3 regions of the Cupriavidus sp. MP-37 genome follow, and region 2 is predicted to be linked to each of the others. Evidence: predicted binding sites of a transcription regulator. Region 2 holds the regulator's gene; each other region holds the start of a gene.

Region 1 (3,275 bases), 390 kb from region 2:
CGGCCAGCTTGGCCACGCGCTCTTGCAGCTTTTCACGGTCGTAGTCCGAGGTCGCTTCTTCGATCTGGGCGCGGATCTGCTTCACGCGGCCTTCGATGCCAGCAGCGTCACCGGCGCCATCGATGATGATGGTGTTTTCCTTGCCGATCTCGATGCGCTTGGCCTGGCCCAGGTCCTGCAGCGTGGCCTTTTCCAGCGTCAGGCCGACTTCTTCGGCGATGACGGTGCCGCCGGTCAGGATGGCGATGTCTTCCAGCATGGCCTTGCGGCGGTCGCCGAAGCCCGGGGCCTTGACGGCGGCGGTCTTCAGGATGCCACGGATGTTGTTGACCACCAGCGTTGCCAGGGCTTCGCCCTCGACGTCTTCAGCGATGATCAGCAGCGGGCGGCCGGCCTTGGCCACTTGCTCCAGCACCGGCAGCAGGTCGCGGATGTTGCTGATCTTCTTGTCGAACAGCAGCACGAACGGGTTGTCCAGCTGGACAACTTGCTTTTCCGGGTTGTTGATGAAGTACGGCGACAGGTAGCCGCGGTCGAACTGCATGCCTTCCACGACTTCCAGCTCGTCGGCCAGCGACTTGCCGTCTTCGACGGTGATCACGCCTTCCTTGCCGACCTTGTCCATGGCTTCGGCGATGCGCTCGCCGATCGAGGCGTCGCTGTTGGCCGAGATCGCGCCAACCTGGGCGATTTCCTTGCTGGTGGTGGTGGGCTTGCTGATCTTCTTCAGCTCTTCCACGGCCGCGCCGACAGCCTTGTCGATGCCGCGCTTCAGGTCCATCGGGTTCATGCCGGCGGCAACGTACTTCATGCCTTCGCGCACGATCGACTGGGCCAGCACGGTTGCGGTGGTGGTACCGTCACCGGCGTTGTCGCTGGTCTTGGAAGCCACTTCCTTGACCATCTGGGCGCCCATGTTCTGCAGCTTGTCCTTCAGCTCGATTTCCTTGGCCACGGACACGCCGTCCTTGGTCACGGTCGGGCCGCCGAAGCTGCGCTCCAGCACCACGTTGCGGCCCTTCGGGCCCAGGGTCACCTTGACTGCGTTGGCGAGGATGTTCACGCCTTCGACCATCTTGGCACGTGCGGCGTCGCCGAACACTACGTCTTTTGCTGCCATGTTCTGAATCTCCTGAAATCTGTACGGGTGGGGCTACAAGTAACGGATTACTTGTTGACCACGGCCATGATGTCTTCTTCGCGCATGACCAGCAGTTCCTGGCCATCCACCTTCACGCCCTGGCCGGCATACTTGCCGAACAGCACGCGATCGCCGACCTTGACGTCCAGGGCGATGTTGTTGCCCTTGTCATCCTTCTTGCCGGGACCGATTGCCAGCACTTCGCCTTGATCGGGCTTCTCGGCAGCGTTGTCGGGAATCACGATACCGGACGCGGTCTTGGTTTCGTTGTCCAGACGCTTCACGATCACGCGGTCGTGCAGAGGACGCAGATTCATACGGACTCCTAGATACAAAGTGAGTTTTTGATCACAAATCGGCCGGCTACCGAGGCGACGGCCGTCAGAAATGTTCAGGTGTCGCAGAGGGCTGTTAGCACTCCCCCCTGACGAGTGCTAATTATAGGGACGGGGTGGGGGCATTTCAAGACAGGTGCCGGATACGGGTTTTCCCCCGGGTGAGCGGGGCACTTGTAGGAACAAGGCCGACCTCTGATCGGCGCATGCCCGACAGCGCGAAGCCAACCCGCTGCCTAGACTGGCCTTGTCGCCGCGTGGCCTGCCAGGCAGGCCGGTGCGGCATACGTGGCGCCGCGCCTGCCAGGCCGGCGCTTCCGACCCTAACCCTGGAGGTATTCCATGGATCCGAAACAACCCGCTCGCCATACCCGAATCGCCAGCGTGATTGCGGCAGGCCTGGCAGGCCTCAGCTGTGCCGCCGCCATCGCCCAGACCACCACCACGCCCGCCACGCCCGCCACCCCGGCCACGCCGGCAAGCCCTGCCGCGCAGGGCATGCCCGCAACCCCCGCAACGCCTGCCGTGCCGGCCACCGCGGCCAGCCCCGCCGGCGGTCAGGGCGTCGCTCCCGGTGTGACCCAGATCCAGCCGCCGAAGGACCCGCTGGTCGAGCGCCGCGAGGCACGCCGGCAGGCCGCCGCCGAATACAAGGCGAAGAAAAAGGCCGCCAAGGGCGAGTACAAGGATGAAGTCGGCGCTGCCAGGCAGGAACGCAAGGTCGAGAACAAGGCAGCGGATGCCGCCGCGCGCCAGGAAATGACTGCGCCGAAGCAGTGATGCAGCGGTCGCGGTGAGCGCCGCCGCGCCAATGCAAACGGGCCCCGCGGGGCCCGTTTTGCCGTGTCAGTCGGCCAGTCCGCTGGCGTCGATATAGCCCAGCGCTTCGGTGACGGCGCGCCGCGCCTTCAGCACGTAGCAGACCCGCCGCTCCTGGATCGACAGCGCCAGCACGTCGGCCTGCACCAGCTCAGAGAACACATGGCCGGCACGCCCCAGGCTCAGCCGCGCCACCTGCGCCAGGTCGGTGGCCGGCAGCCCGGCCTCGCCTGCCTCAAGCAGCGCGCGGCAGATGCGGATGCGCGCGGGTTCGGTCATCAGCGCCAGCGTCAGCGTACTTTCCTGGGTCTCCATGATCACACCTCGGTCTCCGGGCACGGCTCCCGGGCCGGGCGGTCATGCGGCGTCGGGGCGATGCGGGGTCATTCTTGCCACGCGCCTGGCGCACGCGGTTTTCCCCGTTCTACGCGGCTCGCCCCGCAAAGGCAATAGGGTGCTGCCACGGCCGGGCGGGCACTGGCGCGATTACAACAGCGCCAGTGCCGCCCGGCCGCGCTCAGGCCAGCACAAACGGCAATTGCCGCTGGCGCTTGCCGGTCAGCGTGAACAGCGCATTGGCCACCGCCGGCGCGATCGGCGGCACGCCGGGTTCGCCCAGCCCGGTGGGGTTGTCCTGCGACGGCACGAAGAACACGTCCACCACCGGCGCGTCGGTGATGCGCGGCGGCGGATAGTCGGGGAAGTTGCTGTTCTTCACCGCGCCGTTCTCGATCTCGATGGCAAACCCCGGGCGGGTCATGGCCAGCCCGAACACGCAGGCGCCCTGGATCTGGGCCTCGGCCGACAACGGATTGACCACGCGGTTGGCATGCACGCCGGCGGTGACGCGGTGCACGCGCGGCTCGCCCTTTACCAGCGACACGTCGACCACATAGGCCACCACGGTGCTGAACGACTCATGCACCGCCACGCCCCAGGCATGCCCCTTGGGCAGCTTGCGCTTGCCGTAGCCGGACTTC
Region 2 (3,275 bases):
CGGCGCCGGTCTCGCCGGTGAACACGGTAAAGCCGGAGGCGAAGTCGAGGTCGAGGGTGTCGACGATGACGAAATCACGGATGGACAGGCTGCGCAGCATCGTGGCGGGAAGGATGGTCGGTCCGATGAACGGTCGGCTCGGGCTGAGGGGCGGCTGGATGGCGCTCAGAGGCGGTTGTCTTCGGACGGGTATTCGTGCCAGTGCAGCTTCTTGCGCAGCGTGGCGTAGTAGTTGTAGCCCACCGGGTGCAGCAGGTTGATGGTCTTCTGCGAGCGCCGCACCACGATGCGGTCGCCCGGCAGCAGCGAGGTCAGCGACTGCATGTCGAAGTTGACGCTGGCGTCGCGCGCGCTGGCCACCTCGATGGTGACCTCGGCGTCGTGCGGCAGCACGATCGGCCGGTTGGACAGCGCGTGCGGGGCGATCGGCACCAGCACCACGCCCGACAGCGTGGGATGCAGGATCGGCCCTCCGGCCGACAGCGCGTAGGCGGTCGAGCCGGTGGCGGTCGACACGATCAGGCCGTCGGAACGCTGGTTGTACATGAAGTGGCCGTCGACCGAAACCGCCAGCTCGACCATGCCGGAAATGCCGGAGCGGTTCACCACCACATCGTTCAGCGCCAGCGCGGAGAAGATGTCCATGTCGTCGCGCACCACGCGCGAGGCCAGCAGCAGCCGGGTTTCGGACTCGTAGCGGCCGTCGAGCATGTCGGGCAGCACGGTGTGCGCATCCTCCAGCGCAATATCGGTCATGAAACCGAGCCGCCCATGGTTCACGCCGATCAGCGGCACGTCATAGCCGGCAAGCTGGCGCGCGAGGCCCAGCAGCGTGCCGTCGCCGCCTAGCACCACCGCCACGTCGGCCTGCGTGCCGATCTCCTCGGCGGACAGGGCGGGGTAGGCGGTCAGCCCGGTGGCCAGCGCGGTCTCGCGCTCGAACACCACATCCTGGCCGTTGCGCAGGATGTAGGAGGCGATCTCTTCCAGCGGCCCTTCGATGCCGGCGGTGGAGTACCGGCCCACCAGGGCGACGGTCTTGAACGGAGTGCGCACGGCGCTGGCTTTGGCTGGGGCGGACATGCCGGGATTAGACCATACCGCCGCGACGGTTGTCAGCAGGCGCCGGCGGCCCATCCGGCCGGGCCGCCAGAAGGTCCAAAACTTGCGTAAAATCGGGGCATCATGGATGAACGCTCCAAAACGCTGCTCAAGACCCTGATCGAGCGCTACATTGCCGAAGGCCAGCCGGTCGGCTCCCGCACCCTGTCGAAGTACTCGGGGCTGGACCTGTCGCCGGCGACGATCCGCAATGTGATGTCCGATCTCGAGGAAATGGGTTTTATCTCCAGCCCGCACACGTCGGCCGGCCGGATCCCGACGCCGCGCGGCTACCGGCTGTTCGTCGACTCGATGCTGACGGCCAAGCCGCTCGAGCGCAACGCCGACCTGGCCGAGCTGACCGGGCAGATCCAGGACCAGCTGGGCGGCCAGCAGCTGGGGCCGCAGCGCATGATCACCGCGGCCGCGCGCACGCTGTCCAACCTGTCGCACTTTGCCGGCGTGGTGATGACGCCGCGCCGCGCGCAGGCGTTCCGGCAGATCGAGTTCATGCGGCTGTCGGACAAGCGCATCCTGCTGATCATCGTCAGCCCCGAGGGCGACGTGCAGAACCGCATCATCCAGACCGAACTCCCTTACACGCCGGCCCAGCTGATCGAGGCGGCCAATTTCTTCAACTCACACTATGCCGGCATGAGCTTCGACACCGTGCGCAACCACCTGCGGCTGGAGCTGCAGGACCTGCGCCGCGACATGTCGCAGTTGATGCAGGCCGCGGTCGAGGCCGGCAGCACCGCCGAGGACGAGGACGACGACCACGTCTATATCAGCGGCGAGCGCAAGCTGCTCGAAGTCGACGACCTAGCCTCGAGCATGGACAAGCTGCGGCGCCTGTTCGACGTGTTCGAGCACAAGACCAGCCTGCTGCAGCTGCTGGACGTGTCCAGCCATGCGCAGGGCGTGCAGATCTTTATCGGCGGCGAAAGCCGGCTGGTGCCGATCGAAGACATGGCGGTCATCACCGCGCCGTACGAGGTCGACGGGCAGATCGTCGGCACGCTGGGCGTGATCGGCCCCACGCGCATGGCCTACGAGCGCGTGATCCCGATCGTCGACATCACCGCGCGGCTGCTGTCGAGCGCGCTGAGCCAGAACTAGTGGTCCGGCGTCCCGGTCCGGCCGGCGGCTCCATTCCCGCCGCGCGGGCCCGGCGCCGGTGCGCCGCGCCCGCCCCATCCCGGCATCGCGCCAATCCGGAAGCGACATGACGTTTTCTCCCGAACCGGCCTACCAGCACGGCCAGGCGCCGCGCACGGCGATCCTGCTGGTCAACCTGGGCACGCCCGATGCCCCCACGCCCAAGGCGGTGGGGCGCTACCTGAAGCAGTTCCTGTCCGACCCGCGCGTGGTCGAAATCCCGCGCGCGGCGTGGCTGCCGCTGCTGTATGGCGTGATCCTGCCGCTGCGCTCGCGCGCGTCGGCGCTCAAGTACGAATCGATCTGGCTGCGCGAGGCCCATATGACGGGCTCGCCGCTGCTGGTCTACAGCGAGCGCCAGGCGCACGCGCTGCAGCGGCTGCTGCACCAGAACGGCCACGACGTGACGGTGGCGTGCGCGATGCGCTACGGCAACCCCTCGATCGCCTCGGTGATGGAAGCGCTGCGCCGCCAGGGCTGCGAGCAGGTGCTGGTGCTGCCGATGTATCCGCAATACTCGGGCACCACCACCGCCACCGCCTTCGATGAGGTGTTCCGCGTGCTGGGCCAGTGGCGCAACCAGCCGGAGCTGCGGCTGGTCAAGCATTTCCATGACCATCCCGCGTATATCTCGGCGCTGCAGCAGCAGGTCGGCGCCTACTGGAGCCGGCACGGCATGCCGGATTTCGGCCAGGGCGACAAGCTGATCCTGTCGTTCCACGGCGTGCCGCGGCGCACGCTGGAACTGGGCGATCCCTACCACTGCGAGTGCCTGAAGACCGGGCGCCTGCTGGGCGAGGCGCTCGGCCTGCAGCCGGGGCAGTACCAGGTGACGTTCCAGTCGCGCTTCGGCAAGGCCGAGTGGCTGCAGCCCTATACGGCGCCGACGCTGGCCGAGCTGGGCAAGGTTGGCGCCGGGCGCGTGGACGTGTTCTGCCCGGGCTTCCCGGCGGACTGCATTGAAACGCTGGAAGAAATCGCCATGGAAGGCCAGACTGAGTTCAAGGTCGCGGGCG
Region 3 (3,275 bases), 780 kb from region 2:
GTGCCGGAGCTGCCGCCGGGCAGCGATGCCGGGCTGACCGTGGCCTGGATCCGGCGCGTGCTGGACGGCGCGGTGCCGGTGCCGGCGCCCATCACCATCCAGGTCGAGGCCATCCGCGAATGCCTGCGCCAGGGCACGCGCGTCACCTGGGCGAGCCCGGTCTGAGCCGGCCCCGGGATACCCCTCAGGGCTTGCGCGGAGGCAGCGGAATGCGCTCGGTCTCGCCGGGCACGTGCGGGAACTGATCGTCCTCCCAGCGCTGGGCCGCAGCCTCGATCGCCACCTTGCTGCTGGCAACGAAGTTCCAGTAGATAAAGCGGTGCCCGTCGGTCGGGTCGCCGCCCAGCAGCATCACTCGCGACGGCGCCGTGGCCGTCAGCGTCGCCGGCTGGCCCGGCGTCAGCACCACCATGTGCTCGGCCGGCAGCGGCTCGCCGTCGAGCGCGACCGCGCCGTCGACCGGATAGATGCCGCGCTCGGCGTGCTCGGCGGGGATCTCCACGCTGGCGCCCGCGTCCAGCTCGATCGCCACGTACAGGGTGCGGCTGAAGACCTTGACCGGCGAGGTCAGGCCAAAGGCATCGCCGGCGATCACCACCATGCGCAGCCCCGGCCGCTCGATGCGCGGCAGCGTGGCGGCGGGGTGGTGGAAAAACGATGGTTCGGCGCCCTCATGCTGCTGCGGCAGCGCCACCCAAGTCTGGATGCCATGCAGGCGCGCGCCCTCTGGGCGCACATGCGCGGGCGAACGCTCCGAGTGCACGATACCGTGGCCGGCAGTCATCCAGTTGACGTCGCCCGGACGGATCGCCTGGTCGCTGCCCAGGCTGTCGCGATGGATGATCTCGCCCTCGAACAGATACGTCACCGTGGCCAGCCCGATATGGGGATGCGGCCGCACATCGGCGCCCTGCCCCGGCGGCAGCTGCACCGGTCCCATATGGTCGAAGAAGATAAACGGCCCGACGGTCTGGGTCGCCGCGGCCGGCAGCAGCCGGCGCACGGTGAAATCGCCCAGGTCGCGCACATGCGGCTTGAGCAAGTGTTCGATAGCAGACATAACTCCTCCGATCCGATAAGAGAGGCTCGCAAGCATGCCACTGCGCCGCCCGCCGGTCGAGTGTAGCCGGTGCTGGAACAGAGCATTGCAGCGGCGGGCAGAACCCCGATGCCATGCTTCGCTCTAATTACCAGTGCGCGGTGACAGGGGTATCGTTGCCGTCTCTTTATGATCCTCCTGGCTATCCGATCAGGCGGAGCAATACCCGGGAACTATCGGAGCCACCGGAACTCCAATTAGCACTCACCCGGCCAGAGTGCTAAGATGTGTTGCAGTGCCGCCGATCCCCAAGGGAGCCGCGGCGCACCGGCAACCAAACCGCCGGACCCGAAAGGAGCCATTGAGTGAACGCAGTCTTGTCTGCCGACCAAACCCTGACGAACAACCGTCTGCCGACGGTGCCCCGGAACACGGGCAGCTTTGCGCTGGCCTTTCCGGCGACCGTGGGCAACCTCGACAGCTATATCCAGGCTGTCCACCGTATTCCGCTGCTGACCGCGGAGGAAGAACAACGCCTCGCCCGCGAGCTGCGCGACCATGATTCCGTCGACGCCGCCCGCCGCCTGGTGATGTCGCACCTGCGCCTGGTCGTGTCGATCGCCCGCCAGTACCTGGGCTACGGCCTGCCCCATGCCGACCTGATCCAGGAAGGCAATATCGGCCTGATGAAGGCAGTGAAGCGCTTCGATCCGGACCAGGGCGTGCGGCTGGTGTCGTATGCGATGCACTGGATCAAGGCCGAAATCCATGAATACGTGCTGAAGAACTGGCGCATGGTCAAGGTGGCCACCACCAAGGCCCAGCGCAAGCTGTTCTTCAACCTGCGCAGCCACAAGCAGGGCGGCCACACCTTCACGCCGGAGCAAGTCGAGGCCGTGGCGCGCGAGCTGAACGTCAAGCCCGAAGAAGTGATGGAGATGGAAACCCGCCTGTCGGGCGGCGATCTGGCGCTCGAGGGCCAGGTCGACGACGGCGAAGAGGAATTCGCCCCCATCGCCTACCTGGCCGACAACCACAACGAGCCGACGCGCGTCATGGAAGCCAAGCGCCACGACCGCATGCAGGTCGAGGGGCTGGAAGAAGCGCTGGGCAAGCTCGACGAACGCAGCCGCCGCATCATCGAGGCGCGCTGGCTCAACGTCGAGGACGACGGCTCGGGCGGCGCCACGCTGCATGAGCTGGCCGACGAGTTCGGCGTGTCGGCCGAGCGCATCCGCCAGATCGAGGCGGCGGCGATGAAGAAGATGAAAGGCGCGCTGCAGGCATTCGCCTGATCCTCGCCGCAACCATGCAAAAGGCCGGTCCATGGACCGGCCTTTTTTGTTGCCCGCGAAGCGTTGGTGCGACGCGTTTGTGCGACGTTATGCCGCACCCTTTTGCCCCGCCTGCGTCAGGACAACAGCTGTTTCAGGTCGTGGGCGATGGGTTCCGGACCCTGGCCATGCCGGATGAACAGCCGCAGCTTGCCCTGCGGATCGAACACATAGCTGCCGGCCGAGTGATCCACGGTGTAGTTGTTGGGCGAGCTGCCCGGCACCTTGGCGTAGAACACCTTGAAGTCCTTGGCCAGCTTCTGCAGCGCGGCCTCGTCGGCCGGGCGCAGCCCGACGAAGCGCGGATCGAAGGCGGGCACGTACTGCGCCAGCAGCGCCTGTGTATCGCGTTCCGGATCGACCGTGACGAACAGCACCTGGACGCGATCGGCATCCGGCCCCAGCTTTTCCATCACCGCCTTCAGTTCGGCCATGGTGGTGGGGCACACATCCGGGCAGTGGGTGTAGCCGAAGAACATCACCACGGCCTTGCCCTTGTAGTCGGCCAGGGTGCGCACCTTGCCGGTGTGGTCGGTCAGCGAGAAGTCCTTGCCGAAGTCGGCGGCGCCGGTGATGTCGACATTGCGGAACGACGCCTTCTGCTGCCCGCAGGCGGCGACGGCCAGCGCGAGCGCGGCCAGCAGGGAAAAGCGACGGAAGGCGGCGAACAGGCTGGAGGCGGTGCTGAGGCGTGGCATGCGGGGCACGGGTCAGGAATGGGAAGGAAACAGCATGCAGTATCGCCGATCATGCCGCTGCGTTCGCGCCGGCGCGGCAAGATGCCGCAGCCGGGGCGCCGCCGGGCAGGTCAGACCTGCGGCACGAACTTGAAGTAGTGGTCGACCAGCAGCGCGGCGAACAGCAGCGACAGGTACAGGATCGAGAAGCGGAAAGTGCGCTGC

Evidence for each region. Region 2 encodes HrcA, which represses chaperone genes, less so after heat shock. Its sites were predicted from a motif close to TTAGCACTCNNNNNNNNNGAGTGCTAA; they were not measured.
Region 1: groES (co-chaperone GroES) is a predicted target of HrcA. The motif match lies at 1,553-1,579, and genes of this name have one in related genera.
Region 3: rpoH (RNA polymerase sigma factor RpoH) is a predicted target of HrcA. The motif match lies at 1,297-1,323, and genes of this name have one in related genera.

Annotation. Positions count from the first base shown of each region.
Region 1 covers NZ_CP085344.1:3,096,289-3,099,563, forward strand. The annotation lists gene groL (chaperonin GroEL) at 1-1,120, opposite strand, end outside; gene groES (co-chaperone GroES) at 1,168-1,458, opposite strand; gene LIN44_RS14285 (hypothetical protein) at 1,819-2,256, shown strand; gene LIN44_RS14290 (transcriptional regulator) at 2,323-2,610, opposite strand; gene LIN44_RS14295 (xanthine dehydrogenase family protein molybdopterin-binding subunit) at 2,813-3,275, opposite strand, start outside.
Region 2 covers NZ_CP085344.1:2,711,133-2,714,407, reverse strand. The annotation lists gene recN (DNA repair protein RecN) at 1-100, opposite strand, end outside; gene LIN44_RS12540 (NAD kinase) at 166-1,083, opposite strand; gene hrcA (heat-inducible transcriptional repressor HrcA) at 1,186-2,220, shown strand; gene hemH (ferrochelatase) at 2,327-3,275, shown strand, end outside.
Region 3 covers NZ_CP085344.1:3,489,097-3,492,371, forward strand. The annotation lists gene ybiB (DNA-binding protein YbiB) at 1-165, shown strand, start outside; gene LIN44_RS16060 (pirin family protein) at 185-1,060, opposite strand; gene rpoH (RNA polymerase sigma factor RpoH) at 1,405-2,334, shown strand; gene LIN44_RS16070 (SCO family protein) at 2,451-3,071, opposite strand; gene cyoE (heme o synthase) at 3,182-3,275, opposite strand, start outside.